Regions from separate parts of the Janthinobacterium sp. P210006 genome, predicted to be linked through region 2. Evidence: predicted binding sites of a transcription regulator. Region 2 holds the regulator's gene; each other region holds the start of a gene.
What was found. The regulator LexA, encoded in region 2, represses DNA repair genes until DNA is damaged. The targets are predictions, from matches to a motif close to ACTGTATNNNNATACAGT.
Positions count from the first base shown of each region.

Region 1: dinB (DNA polymerase IV) is a predicted target of LexA. The motif match lies at 3,541-3,558, and genes of this name have one in related genera.
Region 3: VPH41_RS23040 (putative DNA modification/repair radical SAM protein) is a predicted target of LexA. The motif match lies at 3,053-3,070, and genes of this name have one in related genera.

Region 1 covers NZ_JAZARD010000007.1:124,922-130,288, reverse strand. Annotated here, with positions in the region: gene VPH41_RS27240 (TonB-dependent receptor) at 1-1,148, shown strand, start outside; gene VPH41_RS27235 (recombination-associated protein RdgC) at 1,298-2,194, opposite strand; gene dinB (DNA polymerase IV) at 2,313-3,497, opposite strand; gene VPH41_RS27225 (S9 family peptidase) at 3,678-5,367, shown strand, end outside.
Region 2 covers NZ_JAZARD010000001.1:1,302,050-1,307,416, forward strand. Annotated here, with positions in the region: gene purF (amidophosphoribosyltransferase) at 1-1,076, shown strand, start outside; gene VPH41_RS05825 (cystathionine gamma-synthase family protein) at 1,185-2,426, shown strand; gene lexA (transcriptional repressor LexA) at 2,497-3,132, opposite strand; gene rpsF (30S ribosomal protein S6) at 3,408-3,794, shown strand; gene priB (primosomal replication protein N) at 3,815-4,114, shown strand; gene rpsR (30S ribosomal protein S18) at 4,140-4,430, shown strand; gene rplI (50S ribosomal protein L9) at 4,458-4,913, shown strand; gene VPH41_RS05855 (replicative DNA helicase) at 5,059-5,367, shown strand, end outside.
Region 3 covers NZ_JAZARD010000004.1:727,753-733,119, reverse strand. Annotated here, with positions in the region: gene VPH41_RS23060 (TOBE domain-containing protein) at 1-754, opposite strand, end outside; gene VPH41_RS23055 (sulfate/molybdate ABC transporter ATP-binding protein) at 795-1,496, opposite strand; gene modB (molybdate ABC transporter permease subunit) at 1,501-2,172, opposite strand; gene modA (molybdate ABC transporter substrate-binding protein) at 2,190-2,948, opposite strand; gene VPH41_RS23040 (putative DNA modification/repair radical SAM protein) at 3,086-4,318, shown strand; gene VPH41_RS23035 (UdgX family uracil-DNA binding protein) at 4,315-5,367, shown strand, end outside.

The DNA of each region.
Region 1 (5,367 bases), on a different contig from region 2:
CCTCGCCTGCCTACGACCTGAGCCGCGATACCTACGGCGCCTTCGTCGAGTTGCTGGCACCGCTGACCAAGTCGTTCGAAATGACCGTTGGCGGCCGTTACGATGCCGTCAAGGCGATCGATGACAAGCTGACCAACAAAACGGTCGGCAAGAAAGACAGCGCCAATACCTACAAGGTATCGGCACGCTGGCAACCAGTACAAACCGTGCTGATCCGCGGTTCGTACGGCACGGGCTTCAAGGCGCCAAGCATGCTGGACCTGGCACAGCCGCTGGTCGCTGCAGGCTTTACTGCCAAGAAATTCGACTGCCCATACCCAGGTACGCAGCTCTGCCGCGCGGAAGCAACGCAATACAACGCCATGTCGCAAGGCAATCCGGACCTGCAATCGGAAAAATCGAAGCAGTTCACCCTGGGCTTCCGTGTCGAGCCTAGCGCGGCCTTCTCGTTCGGCGCCGACCTGTGGGACGTAAAACTGCGCAATGCCGTATCGGAAATCACCGAAGAGCAAGCATTTGCCGATCCGGTCAAGTACGCAACGAGCTTCACGCAATATATCGAACCGTCGACCGGCAATGCCTACTACGCATTCAAGAAATTGTCGGTCAACATCGGCAAGAAGGAATACCGTGGTATCGACTGGGATCTGTCGGCCAACCACAAGTTTGACTTCGGCAAGCTGACCGCCCAATTGAGCGGTACGCACATGTTGCACGCTAACTACACCAAAGCTGGTAGCGACAATGTGTACACCAGCAACATGAACTTCTTCGGCGACACCAACGAAGTCACGTTCCGCAACCTGATGAAGCTGACGACGACCCTGGATACGGGCCGCCTGAGCAACACGGTCACGGTCAACTACCGTAACGGCTACACCGATGCAGCCGCTACCGTGTACGACGTGGCAGCCAAAAAAGAAGAGAAGGGCTTCCGCCTGCAAGTTCCGTCGTACACCACGTTCGACTGGCAAGCACGTTTCGCCTTTGACAAGCAAACCACGATCCGCGCAGGTATCAAAAACCTGTTCGACCGTGCACCACCGCTGTCGCTGCGCTCTTCGTCGGGCCACCAGATCGGTTTCGACCCACGCTACGCCGATCCAATGATGCGTTCGTTCTACATCACCGGCAACTACAAGTTCTAATTTGACGTCCTAAATTAGCTTGTCTGAAAAGCGCCTTGCACTTCACCGTGCAAGGCGCTTTTTTTATCTTCCTCGCATCGCTCTTCCTCGCATTATGCAGGCGAAAAAAAAGGAGCCGCAGCTCCTTTTCTTGTTACCGCATGACGTGCTTACGCCGTCGCTTCGCCGCCCAGCGCTTCGACCACGTCGGCCATCAGCTTGCTCAGCTCGCCCGTCATCAGCATCACGTCGCCGTCGAAACGCTCTTCGTCGTTCTTCGTGCTCGATTCCGTTTCCTTGATCACGTCCAGCGGCTTGACGCTCTTGATGGCCAGGGACTCCGTCAGCACGAACGAGATCTTGTCGTTCCACGTCATGGCCAGGCGCGTGCACTGCTTGCCGGCCGCGATGTGGCGGCGCACGTCGTCCGCTTCCAGGGTGTGGCGCACGTAGCGCACGGTGGCCTTGCTTTCGCCCGTGGCGCGCAATTCCGTGTCCATGTCCACCGTGAAGCCGGCAGGCGCGTCGTCGGCCTGCAGCCATTCCGTCATCACCGCCACGGGCGAGCGCTGCACGCGCAGGCTTTCCAGCGGCAATTTATCCACGGCTTTCAACAGCAGCTTGATGACTTCATCGGCTTTCGCCGGGCTGGCGGCATCGACCACCAGCCAGCCATTGACGGGGTCGATCCACGTCCAGACGTTGCTGCGGATGCTGAAGGCGCGCGGCAGCAGCTCGTCGGCCACGCGTTCCTTCAATTCTTTCATGGCTTTCTTGCCAGGCGCAAAGCCTTGCGCTTCCTCCATCTCGGCGGCACGGGCCTTGGCCACCTGGTTGATGACGGTCGCTGGCAGCAATTTCTTTTCCGTGCCCAGCAAGATCAGCATCTGCTTGTTGACCACGTGGACCAGGCCGCCGTTCGGGCGTGGCGTATCCCAGCCCTGGCGCATCAGATCCATGCTGGTCGCCGGCGTAAATTTGTTCGAGGACAAGGCCTCTTCCAGTTGTTCTGGCGTATAAGCCCATGGTGCGGGCAGGCGGTAAATCTGAAGATTCTTGAACCACATAGTTTTTGTCTTCCGTTTGTTTCAGTAGTGCCAGGGGAACGCCATTCTACACTTTCAACACGGGAATGCCGTCAAAAGCGCGGACTGGCGCGGTGTTGTTGATGCGTGGGGAATACCGCTACAGGGCGGGAAACAGCTCCGCCTGGGCCGGCGCCTGCCGCGTCGCGACGGCCGGATCGGACAAGGTCGAGATACGCACGCCCAGCAGGCGGATTTTCTTTTCAAAGGGCACGCGCCGCAGGCAATCGCGGCTGGCGCGCAGGATGGCGGCCGCGTCCGCCGTGGCGCTGGGCAAGGTAATGTCGCGCGTGACGGTGCTGAAATCCTCGAAGCGCAGCTTGACGCCCACCGTGCGCCCCGCCAGCGACTGTTTATCCAGATCGCCCGCCACGCGCGTGCACAGGCTTTCCAGCTTTTCCGACAGGGTGGCGCGGTCGCGCACCACCTGCAAGTCGCGCTCGAACGTCGTTTCGCGGCTGACGGACTTGGTTTCCCGGCTCGTCTGCACGGGCCGCTCGTCGATGCCCAGCGCCGCCTGGTGCAGCCAGCCCGTGTACAGGTCGCCGAACTGCGTGCGCAGCATGGCCATGTCGGCTTGCGCCAGCTGGCCGATGGTGACTATGCCCAGCGCTTCCAGCTTGGCCGTGGCTTTCGGCCCGATGCCGTTGATCTTTTTCGCTGGCAAGGGCCACACGCGCGTTGCGATATCCTCGGGCTGCAATAGGGTCAAGCCGTCGGGTTTTTCCAGGTCGGAACAGATTTTCGCCAGCAATTTATTGGGCGCCAGGCCGATCGAGCACGACAAACCCGTCGCCTCGAAGACGGCCGCCTTCAGGCGCGCCGCCATGGCCGGCGCCTGCTCGCCGTGTTCCGTCAGGTCGATATAGATTTCATCGATGCCCACGTTCTGGATGATGGGACACAGATGGGCCACGGCTTGCTTGAAGCGGGCCGAATATTCGCGGTACGCCTCGAAATCGGCGGGCAGCAGGATGCTGTCGGGCGCCAGCTTGGCCGCCTTCATGATGCCCATGGCGGAAAACACGCCGAACGCGCGCGCCGCATAGGTGGACGTGGTGACGACGCCGCGCCCCACGTAGTCGCGCATGCGCGCAAACTGCCGCGTGCCGTCGGCTTGCAGCAGGGGCTGCTGCAGGCGCCCGCCGCCGATGACGACGGCTTCGCCCCGCAATTCCGGATATTTCAGCAATTCCACGGAAGCAAAGAAGGCATCCATGTCCAGGTGGGCGATCCAGCGGCGCACGGCGGGTGCTTCGGCAAGTGTAGGGGCAGATGGAATCAAAAAACACCTCGCGGCGGATCGGCTTGCCTATACGCGGCAAGATACTGTGCATGCATACAGTATTACCGGAAATGGGCCGGGATGCAAGTTGAACCGCACGGGACCCGATGGCGGCGATCAGCGGTTGCTTTTCCCAATGGCAAGATTACAATCCTGACACAACTATTTAAAGGAGTTGCCTTGTCTACAGCACATCACGCCTTGCGCCGCCTGGCCGCCTGCTCATCCATCGTGCCGGCCCTGCTGCTGTCCACGCTGGCGCCATCCGCGCTGGCCGCCGACGCCCCCCTCGCCACCGCACCGGTGGCCGCCAAGACAGCCTGGCAGGAAACGCGCCACGGCACCGTCGTCACGGACGACTACCGCTGGCTGCAAAAGAAGACCGATCCTGCCGTGATCGATTACCTGAATGCGGAAAACGCCTACACGGCCGCCGTCACGGCCCCGATCCAGCCGCTGGCCGACAAGGTGTATGCGGAGATCAAGGGCCGCATGCAGGAAGTGGACTTGTCCGTGCCTGCGCGCCTGGGCAATTTCTACTATTACACGCGCACGGAAGCGGGCAAGCAGTATCCGCTCAATTGCCGCCGCCCCGTCGGCGCCGGCGGCGCCTATGATGCGCAGGCGCCCGAGGAAATCCTGCTGGACCAGAACCAGTTGGCCGAAGGCCAGAAATTCTTTGCCGTGCGCGCGTTTGCCATCAGCCCGAACGAGCAGTTGCTGGCCTACACCACCGACACGACGGGCTTTCGCCAGTACGAGCTGCACGTCAAGGATTTGAAGACGGGTAAATTGCTGACCGACAGCATGCCGCGAGTCACCTCGCTGGCCTGGGCGGCGGACAATGCCACCCTGATGCTGACGCAGGAAGACGCCACCACCAAGCGCTCGGACCGCTTGTTCCGCCTGCCCTTGGGCGGCACGCCGCAACAGGTCTACCACGAACCGGTGGAGCAGTTTTCCATCGGGGTGGAGCGCACGCGCGACCGGCGCTTCTTCGTGCTCACTTCCGGCAGCACCGATACCAGCGAAGTGCTGCTGCTGCCGACCAGCACACCGAACGGCAGCTTCCACAGCGTGCTGCCGCGCGAGAAAGGCCACCGCTATGGCATCGAACACCGCGACGGCCAGTTGTATATCGTCACCAACAAGGGAGCGAAGAACTTCCGCGTCGTCAGCGCGCCGCTGTCTGCGCCGCAGCCAAAAAACTGGACCACGCTGGTGCCGCACGACAAGGATACCGTCATTAAATCCATCGACGCCTTCCAGGGCTACCTGGTGGTGATGGAAAAGACGCGCGCCCTGAACCGCGCGCGCATCTACGATTTCGCCCACAAGAACTGGAAAACCGTGCAGTTCGACGATCCAGTCTACCTGGCCACGGCGGCCGATACGCCGGAATTTTCCGCTACGCAATTTCGCATGTCTTACCAGTCGCCCGTCACGCCGCCCACCGTCATCGACGTCAGCATGCAGGACGGCAAGCGCACGGTACTGAAGCAGCAAGCCATCGTGGGCGGCTACGACGGCAGCCGCTACACGACGCAGCGCCTGTGGGTGACGGCGCGCGATGGCGTGCAAGTGCCGCTGTGGATCGTCTACAAGAAAGGCGTCAAGCTCGACGGTTCAGCGCCGCTGCTGCTGTATTCCTACGGTTCGTATGGCATCTCGACGGAAGCGAGCTTTGGCCTGTCCCGCATCAGCCTGCTGGAGCGGGGCGTCATCTATGCGCAGGCGCATATCCGCGGCGGCACGGACATGGGCGAAGCGTGGCATGAAGACGGCATGCTGATGAAGAAGAAAAACACCTTCAATGACTTCATCGACAGCGCCGACTACCTGGTGCGCGAAAAATGGACGAGCCCGAACC
Region 2 (5,367 bases):
CGGAAGCTATCTTCAAGGCCGTTACCGTACTGAACCGCCGTGTCAAGGGCGGCTACGCTGCCGTGGCGCAAATCGCCGGCGTGGGCTTGCTGGCCTTCCGCGACCCGCACGGCATCCGTCCGCTGTGCCTGGGCATCAATGAAACGGAGCAAGGTCCTGAATACCTGATCGCCTCCGAATCCGTAGCCCTGGAAGGCATGGGCTTCCGCTTCGTGCGCGACATTGGTCCCGGCGAAGCCGTCTTCATCGACGCCGACAAGCAATTGCACAGCGCCCAGTGCGCCGACAATGCCAGCCTGAATCCCTGCGTGTTCGAATTCGTCTACCTGGCCCGTCCCGATTCCGTCATCGACGGCGCCTCCGTGTACGCCACGCGCCTGAAAATGGGCGAATACCTGGCCGAAAAGATCCGCGCCGAATTGCCTGGCGTGCATATCGACGTGGTCATGCCGATTCCCGATTCCTCGCGTCCGGCCGCCATCCAGCTGGCCATGGCGCTGAACATCGAGTACCGCGAAGGCTTCATCAAGAACCGCTACATCGGCCGTACCTTCATCATGCCGGGCCAGGCGGCGCGCAAGAAATCCGTGCGCCAGAAGCTCAACGCGATCCCGTCCGAATTCAAGGACAAGGTCGTGCTGCTGGTCGACGATTCCATCGTGCGCGGCACCACCAGCCGTGAAATCGTGCAGATGGCGCGTGAAGCGGGCGCGACGAAAGTCATCTTCGCTTCGGCTGCGCCACCGGTGATCTTCCCGAACGTGTATGGCATCGACATGCCGACGCGCGACGAACTGATCGCCTACGGCCGCACGACGGAAGAAGTGTGCCGCGAAATCACGGCCGACTACCTGGTGTACCAGGATATCGGCGCGCTCAAGCAGGCGATCGCCGACGTCAACCCGGCCCTGACCAACTTCGAGGCGTCGTGCTTCGACGGCGTGTATGTGACGGGCGACGTGTCGCAGGAGTACCTGGACCGCCTGGAATATGCGCGCCACCATCCGAAGGCGGCAGCGCCCGAAGATACGCCCCGTTCCCAGCTGAACCTGAACCTGGCAACGACAGAAGCATAAGTAACCTGCCCGGCCGATGCCGGGCATTTTTTCGGGGGCGCACTTTCCGGTGCGGCCCCAGCACTTGCCTTGGGTTAAGCGGCAAGGCGAGCATTTGGAACTTCCACCATGACCACCAATAAAACCTACGGCTTCACCACCACCATCTTGCATAACGACCGCCGCAAGGGCATCGAACATGGCTCGCTGCACAAGCCCGTGCACACTTCCGTTGCCTTCGGCTACGCCGATGCGCGCCAGCTCGCTTCCGTGTTCCAGGGCAAGGAGCCAGGCTTCCGCTATGGCCGCCAGGGCAATCCGACCGTGTCCGCGCTGGAAGACAAGGTCAACAAGATGGAAGACGGCGTGGCGACCCTGTGCTTCGCCACGGGCATGGGCGCCATCGGCGCCGTGGTGCAATCGTTGCTGCGCGCGGGCGACCATGTCGTGTCGTCGGCCTTTTTGTTTGGTAATACCAACAGCCTGTGGCAAACGGTGACGGGGCAGGGCATCGCCGTGTCGTTCGTCGACGCCACCGACGTGGCCCATGTGGCGGCCGCCATCACGCCGGCCACGCGCATCGTGTTTGTCGAAACCATCGCCAATCCCCGCACGCAGATCGCCGACCTGAAAAAAATCGGCGACTTGTGCCGCGAAAAGGGCATCCTGTACATCGTCGACAACACCATGACGACGCCATATCTGTTCCGCCCGAAAGCCGTGGGCGCGGGCCTAGTGGTGAACGCCTTGACGAAATCCATCGGCGGTCACGGCAATGCGCTGGGCGGCAGCTTGACGGATACGGGCGTGTTCGACTGGACGCAGTACCCGAACATCTTTGAAAACTATAAAAAGGCGGCGCCGGCGCAGTGGGGCATCGCGCAGATCCGCGCCAAGGCCTTGCGCGACTTCGGTGCCTCGCTGGGTCCGGAAGCGGCGCACCATATCGCCGTCGGCGCGGAAACCATGGCCTTGCGCATGGACCGCACCTGCTCGAACGCGCTGGCGCTGGCCACCATGCTGGCCGCGGACCCGCGCGTGGCAGCCGTGCACTATCCGGGCTTGCCGTCGCACCCGCAGCATGCGCTGGCGACGGAATTGTTCCGCAGCTACGGTTCCCTGTTCAGCTTTGAATTGAAGGATGGCATCGACTGCTTCGATTTCCTCAATCGCCTGCATTTGGCCATTCCAGCGAGTAACCTGGGCGACACGCGCACCCTGGTCATTCCCGTCGCCCACACGATTTTCTATGAGATGGGTGCCGAGCGGCGCGCCAGCATGGGGATTGCCGAGTCCTTGATCCGCGTTTCCGTGGGCATCGAAGATGAGGCCGATCTGCTCGACGACTTCAAAAACGCACTGGACCTTTAAACAGCCGCGCGCCATGTGAAAAGGGCCGCAACAGTCATGCTGTTGCGGCCCTTTCCGTGCCTGCAGCGATTTAATGCCAGCTACGCATGAGGCCGACAGCCAGCCCTTCCAGGGCAAACTCATCTTCCGGCGAGACGGTGATCACCTTGAAGTCGGGGTTTTCCGGCAGCAGTTCGATGACGGAACCCGTCTTCTTGTAGCGCTTGACGGTGACTTCGTCGCCGATGCGGGCGACGACGATCTGGCCATTCTTGGCGCTGTCGACCTTCTTGACGGCCAATAAGTCGCCATCCATGATGCCGGCGTCGCGCATGGACCAGCCTCGCACCTTGAGCAGGAAGTCGGGCTTGGCCGAGAACAGGGCCGGATCCACGTTGTAGCTCGCTTCCAGGTTTTCCTGCGCCAGGATGGGCGAACCGGCCGCCACCCGGCCGATCAGGGGCAGCGACATCAGCAGTGCTGCCGGCACTTTCGACGGCAGCGCTTCGGCGGCGGCGCCGATCAGGCGGATGCCGCGCGAGGTACCGGGCGAAATCTCGATGGCGCCCTTGCGGGCCAGGGCCTGCAAATGCTCTTCGGCCGCATTGGCCGACTTGAAACCCAGTTCATTGGCGATTTCGGCACGGGTGGGAGGAAACCCCGTATTTTCAATCGCGTCCTTGATCAGGTTCAGGATTTGTTCTTGTCGTGCTGTCAGCTTGATCATGAGCGGTGGGTGCATACTAAAATGCTGTCTATATGAACAGTCTGTATTTTTGTACAGTATCGCCCACTATGCAAGGGGATTTCCGTGTTTTGGGTGGATTTCGCAAGAAATAGTCATTCGCGGGGCAAAAACAGGGCGGTGCACGGGCTTTCCGGGCGCTTGTGGAAGGAATGATTGAAACGTTTGCAAAAGGCGGTTATAATCTTCGGCTGACCTTCCCACACCCGTCTTGACGCCGGGGTGGGCGATTATCAATCCGACCTGAAGGAGTTTGCATGCGTCATTATGAAATAGTCTTTATCGTCCATCCGGACCAAAGCGAGCAAGTGCCCGCGATGATCGAACGCTACAAAGCCAGCGTAACCACCCGCGGCGGTTCGGTTCACCGCGTGGAAGATTGGGGCCGCCGTCAAATGGCTTACTCGATCCAAAAGCTGCCTAAAGCACACTACATCTGCCTGAACATCGAATGCGACAACGAGACCCTGGTCGAGTTGGAAACAGCATTCAAATTCAATGATGCCGTGTTGCGTCACCTGACCGTTAAAATGAAGAAAGCTGAAACAGCTCCTTCGCCGATGATGAAATCGGTACAACGCGAAGACGCGGCCAAAAGCCACCGCACCGAAGCACCAGCAGCCGCTCCAGCCGCAGCCGCTTAATTTTTGACCAGGATCGTGCGCTGAACCAGCTACAAGTAACCGCCATCATTGCCGAGCGCGAAATATTGCGCTATACCCCGGCAGGGCTGCCGATTGTGAATGCAGTATTGCAGCACAGTTCGCAGCAGATGGAAGCAGGGATTGCCCGTTTGACCGAGTTTGATGTTGCCGCGCTAGCCGCTGGCGAAATCTCAGGCCGGTTCAGTCAGGCAAGCTTGGGCGGGGTGTATCAGTTCACGGGTTTCCTGGCCAGAAAGAGCCGCAACAGCAAGAGTTTGGTGTTTCACATCATTGATTTTAGTGCAGTCATTCCCGACTAGCGCATTTTAGATACAGGAGCCTGACATGGCATTCGGTAAAAAGTTCGACAAAAATAAGCTCAAGCTTAAAGAAAAACGCAAACAGCAAAACCCTTTGTTCAAACGTAAGAAGTTCTGCCGCTTCACGGCAGCTCACGTTGAGCAAGTCGACTACAAAGACGTCGACACGCTGAAAGACTTCGTCCAGGAAAACGGCAAGATCATGCCAGCACGCCTGACCGGTACCAAAGCGCACTACCAGCGCCAAGTCGACACCGCAATCAAGCGCGCTCGCTTCCTCGCGCTGCTGCCATACACCGATCTGCACCACGCTTAATCGGTCAGATATTCCTGGAGAAGAACTATGCAAATCATTCTGTTAGAAAAAGTTGTAAACGTCGGTAACCTCGGCGAAGTCGTCAAAGTCAAAGACGGTTACGCACGTAACTTCCTGATCCCGCAACGCCTGGCACGTCGTGCTACGGCAACCGCTGTGGCTGAATTCGAAGTCAAGCGCGCCGAACTGGAAAAAGCTGCAGCTGCCAAACTGGCCGCATCGCAAGCCCAAGGCGAAAAACTGAGCGGCCTGACCGTTCAAGTTGCTCAAAAAGCTGGCGTCGATGGCCGTCTGTTCGGTTCCGTCACCAACTTCGACATCGCTGAAGCGCTGACCAAGCAAGGTTTTGCTGTTGAAAAAGCACAAATCCGCATGCCTACCGGCCCGCTGAAGATCGTTGGCGAGCACAACGTTTCGGTTGCTCTGCACACCGACGTGGTTGTGGAAGTTGTTATCGCTGTCGTACCAGACGCGAACGCGTAATCGTCTGCGGGCCTGGCCCGCAAGCGCTACCGTACAGTAAAGCACTATGAAAAGCCGGGTTCGCCCGGCTTTTTTGTGGCCTTTTTTTCGCGCAATTTCAGCCCTTTATTTTTGCCAGTACGCCGAAGCAGGTATAATTCGCGCCATGAACGCCCCCTCTGATCCGCAACTGGATTCCCTCCGTATTCCGCCGCACTCGATCGAAGCAGAACAATCCGTTATCGGTGGTCTGCTGCGCGACAATGCAGCGTATGACCGCATCGCCGACTTCATGCATGCGGAGGATTTCTATCGCTATGACCATCGCATCATCTTCGAGCAAATCGTCAAGATGGTTAACGCTTCCAAGCCAGCCGATGTCATTACTGTTTTTGAAACCCTGACCCAGCTCGGCAAGGCCGATGATGTGGGTGGACTCGCTTACCTGAACGCCATGGCGCAAAACACGCCATCG
Region 3 (5,367 bases), on a different contig from region 2:
CCAGGATCACGCTGGACGCCTTGAAGATGGCCGTCACATTGCTGCCGAGCTCGATGGCGAGGTCGGTGCTGCTCTGGTTGGTAATGATGGCGGCTATCGTGCCGCCACGGGGCAGGTCCAGCACCACTTCCGTGTTGACGGCGCCCGTCTGCACGCGCGTGACGGTGCCGGCCAGCTGGTTGCGGGCGGAAAAGCGCGCCCCTTCGCTGTCGGCCACGAGGATGATGGACGACGCCTTGATCAGCGCGAACGCTTCCGCGCCCGGCACCAGGCCCAGGTTTTCGCTGCTGTCGCGCGTGACGATGGCGACGATGTGCTGGCCGCCTGGCAATTCCAGGGTCACTTCGTCGTTGACGGCGCCCTGTTTTAGTTCAGCAACTTTGCCCAGGAATTGATTGCGTGCCGTGGTTTTCATGGCCATTCTCCGTATGAGTAAAAGATCGTCGGCGATGCCTTCCGCCTGGCTGCCCAGCTGGCGCAGATAGCGGGCATGCTCACGCTCGATGATACGGAAATTGTCGACCAGCTGGCGCCCCCGAGGCGTCAGCCGCGTGCCGCCGCCGCCCTTGCCGCCCGTCAGGCGCTCGACCAGCGGCTCGCCGGCCAGGTTGTTCATGGCGTCGATGGCGTCCCAGGCCGCCTTGTAGCTCATCTTCACAAGCTTGGCCGCCTGCGTGATGGAGCCGCACTCGGCGATGGCGCCCAGCAATTCCACCCGGCCGACGCCGCCCAGGTGCTCGCCGCCCACCGTCATCCATACCGAGCCTTGCAGGCCGATTTCCGCTGCCGTTGATTTATCCAATGCGTTCACCCAATGCCCTATGTTCTTCCATGCTGTCAATTTGTCCGTCACGCAAGTAAAGCACATGTTCACCCAGGATGCGCGCATCTTCCGGATCATGGGTGATCAGGATCATGGGCACGTCCAGGCGCTGTTGCCACTGGCTCAGTTCCAGACGCATTTTGACACGCAGGGCCGGATCGAGGGCGGCAAACGGCTCGTCGAGCAGCAGCGCGCTGGGCTCGGCCACCAGTGCCCTCGCCAGCGCCACCCTTTGGCGCTGGCCACCGGACAACTCGTCGGGAAACTGGTGCGCCAGTTCCTGCAAGTGAAACGCATCGAGCCAATGGTCGACCTTGGCCAGCTTTTCCCGCGCGCGGGGATTGAACCAGCCGCGGCTCAGGCCAAAGCCCACGTTCTGGCGCACCGTCAGGTGCGGAAACAGCGCGTAATCCTGGAACAGATAGGCCACGTTGCGCTGCTGCGGCGGCAGGTTGATGCCGGCGGCGGAATCGAACAGGGTGCGGCCGTTCAGGCGGATATGGCCCGCATCCGGCGTGAAGAGTCCGGCAATGGCTTTCAGGGTCATGCTCTTGCCGGCGCCGGACGGGCCATACAGGGCGATGCGCTGGCTGCCGGACGTGCATTGCACCTGCATGTCGAAACGGCGTTTTCCGGAGCGCAAAGTGGCGCGGAGGTCGAGGTCGAGTTGCATGGCGTTATTTGTGAGCGATGCGCCCGGGCGCCAGGCGGCCAGCCGACAGCAGCACCACGATACACACGGCGGATGTAATCAGGACCAGCGTATTGGCCACATCGTCCTGGCCCGCCTGCACGGCTTCATACACGGCGACGGACAGGGTCTGCGTCTTGCCGGGAATGCTGCCGGCTACCATCAGGGTGGCGCCAAACTCGCCCAGCGCGCGTACAAAGCCCAGCAGCACGCCAGCCAGGATGCCGCGCCAGGCCAGCGGCAGGGTCACGCGGAAAAAGATGGCCATTTCAGAAATGCCCAGCACGCGGGCCGCCTGCTCCAGCTGGCCGTCGACCGCCTCGAAGGCGGCGCGCGCGGGCTTGAAAACGAGGGGAAAGGCGACCACCGTGGATGCGATCACGGCGCCCTGCCACGTAAAGATCAGGTTGATGCCGAAGTTATCCTGCAGCCAGATGCCCATCGTGCCGCGCCGGCCCAGCAGCACCAGCAGGTAATAGCCGAGCACGGTGGGCGGCATCACCATCGGCAGGGTCAGGAGGGCGTCGAGCAGCTCGCGCCCGGGAAAACGCGTGCGCGCCAGCAGATAGCCCGTGCCGATGCCGAGCAACAAATTGAGCGCCGTGGCCCACGCCGCTACCTTGAGCGACAGGGCCAGCGCGGTCCAGGCGATATCCATGCGGGCGCGTACCTGAATTATGGCTTCTTGAAACCGTACTTGGCTAGGATCGCTTGCGCCGGCGCCGACTGCAGGTAGCTGACGAAGCGCTTCGCTTCGGCCCCATTGCTGCTGCCCTTGATGGTGGCGATCGGGTACAGCACGGGCGCCTCGAGCGGCACGTCCAGCACCACGTTCACTTTATCCTTCATGATGGCCGCGTCGGTGGCGTAGACAAAGCCCGCATCGACTTCGCCGCGCGCCACGTAGTCGAGCGACTGGCGCACGTTCTGCGTGCCGATGGCCTTCGGCTGCACGGCATCCCACAAGTTCGCCTTTTTCAGCGCGCCTTCCGAGTAGCGGCCGACGGGCACGCTGGCGGGGTTGGCGATGGCCACGCGGGTCACGCCCTTGTGCGTCAGGTCGCTCAAGCTCTTGATGCCCAGCTTGCTATCGTGCGGCACGATCAGCACCAGGCTGTTGCTGACGAAATCCATGCGGTCGGCCGGCAGCACCAGGCCCTGCTTTTGCGCCGCATCCATGGTTTCCTGGTCGGCCGAGGCAAACACGTCCACGGGCGCGCCCTTGACGATCTGTTGCAGCAGCACGCCCGAGGCGGCGAAGTTCAAGGACACCTTGCTGCCCGGATACTGCGCCTCATAGCTTTGCGCCGCATCCTTGAACGCATTCGTCAGGCTGGCCGCGGCCGATACGACCACTTCGCCGGCAAGGGCGGACGAGGCGGCGCTGGCGAGCAGGGCGGTGCCGAGGAGCTTGGCGAGGGAGGTGAGGCGCATGATCGTATCCTTAATGAGAAGAGAACAAGGCCCGTAATATACACCGATATATAACGTTCTGCCATGCATCAGGTCAAGCCTGCACAAGGCGGATTCCCTGATATACTGTATATAAACACAGTATATCGAGGCAAGCCATGGAATTGACGGACAAGCTGGAAATCCTGGCCGACGCGGCCAAGTACGATGCGTCCTGCGCCAGCAGCGGCGCGCCCAAACGCGACTCCATCGGCAAGGAGGGCTTTGGCGCCACCACGGGCATGGGCATCTGCCACAGCTATACGCCGGACGGGCGCTGCGTCTCGCTGCTCAAGATCCTACTGACGAATTACTGCCTGTACGATTGCCAGTACTGCGTCAACCGCCGCACGTCGAACGTGCCGCGCGCGCGGTTTACGGTGGCCGAAGTGGTCAAGCTGACGGCCGATTTTTACCTGCGCAACTACATCGATGGCCTGTTCCTCAGTTCCGGCATCATCCAGTCGGCCGACTACACGATGGAGCAGCTGGTGCAGGTGGCGCGCGAGCTGCGCGAGGCGCACCAGTTCCGCGGCTACATCCACCTGAAAACCATCCCCGACGCCGATCCCGCCCTGGTCGCGCAGGCGGGCCGCTATGCCGACCGCCTCAGCGTCAACATCGAACTGCCGACGCAGGACAGCGTGCAAAAATTGGCGCCGGAAAAGAGCGTGCATACGATCAAACTGGCCATGGGTGCCATCCGCCGCAAGCTCGATGAGAAAGCGGAAGAACCGCGCTCGCCCCGTTTCGCGCCGGCCGGGCAAAGCACGCAGATGATCGTCGGCGCCGATGCCAGCGACGACCAGCAAATCCTCTCCACGGCCGAGACCTTGTACGGCAGCTATAAACTCAAGCGCGTGTACTATTCCGCCTTCAGCCCGATTCCCGACAGCCCGAAAAGCGTGCCGCTGGCGCCGCCGCCCATGCTGCGCGAACACCGGCTGTACCAGGCCGACTTTTTGCTGCGCAGCTACGGTTTCCAGGCCAGCGAACTGCTGCCCGCCACGGGCGGCAACCTGGCGCTCGACATCGATCCCAAGCTGGCCTGGGCGCTGGCGCACCGCGAACATTTTCCGCTGGACTTGAACCGCGCGGCGCAGCACATGATCGCCCGCGTACCTGGCATTGGTTTGCGCAACGCCCAGCGCATCGTCGACCTGCGCCGCGTGCGGCAGGTGCGCTACGCGGACCTGTCGCGCCTGCGCTGCAGCATGAAAAAGATCGCGCCGTTCATCATCACGGCCGACTACTTTCCCGCGCGCGACACCACGGCATCGGAACACCTGCGCCGCGCCATGGCGGAGGCACCGCAGCAAATGCCTCTGTGGCCGGAGCTGCAGGCAGCATGAACGCCGTCGTCCGGCTGGCGCAATCGTTTGACGAGTGGCGCGCGGCGGCGCGCGAATTGATCGCCCGGCAAGTGCCGCCGGCATGCGTGCAATGGCAGTCCCGGCCCGGCGAGGGCGACCTGTTTTCCGCCACGCCGGACGCGGCCGGTACCGATGCCCCCATCCTGCGCCTGCCCCGCCAGCTGGTGGAACTGCTGCAGGCCGCCGCCTGTTTCAATGTGCATGACCGCTGGGCCTTCTTGTATCAGGTGCTCTGGCGCTGGCAGCTGGGCCAGCACGACGTGCTGTCCCCGGCCGATGCGGACGGCGCACGCCTGCATGCCATGGCCAAGGCCGTGCGGCGCGAAGAGCACGACATGCATGCGTATGTGCGCTTCCGCGAACGCGGCGAGGCGCAAGGGGCACCCCGCTTCGTCGCCTGGTTCGAACCCGTGCACGAAGTGTTGCCGCAAGTGGCGCGCCACTTTGCGCGCCGCATGGGAGCCATCAGCTGGATGATCGCCACGCCATCGGCCAGCATGCTGTGGGACGGTCAGACCTTGCACGCGGGACCGGCCCTGCTGCGCGGCGCGGCCGATATCGACGATACGGGCGAAGCCCTGTGGCTGACCTACTACCGCAGCATCTTCAACCCGGCCCGCGTGAATGCGGATTTGCTGCACAGCCATATCCCCTCGCGCTTCTGGAAAAACCTGCCCGAAGGCGCCATCGTGCCCGCCATGCTCAGCGGCGCCGCCAACGGCGAACGCCGCACGGGCCAGACGGCCAGCGTGGGCCAGCGCGGCAGCGCCACGATGATCCCGATCTCGGCCGAGCGCGCCCAGCCCGCGCGCGCGGCATCCACCACGCTGGACCAGTGCCGCCGCTGCGCGCTGTGGGAAAGCGCCACCCAGGCCGTGCCCGGCGCCGGCCCGCAGACCGCCCGCATTATGCTGGTGGGCGAACAGCCGGGCGACCAGGAAGACCTGGCGGGCTTGCCCTTCGTGGGCCCGGCCGGCGCAGTGCTCGACCAGGCCATGCAGGAAGCAGGCATCGCGCGCGACAGCCTC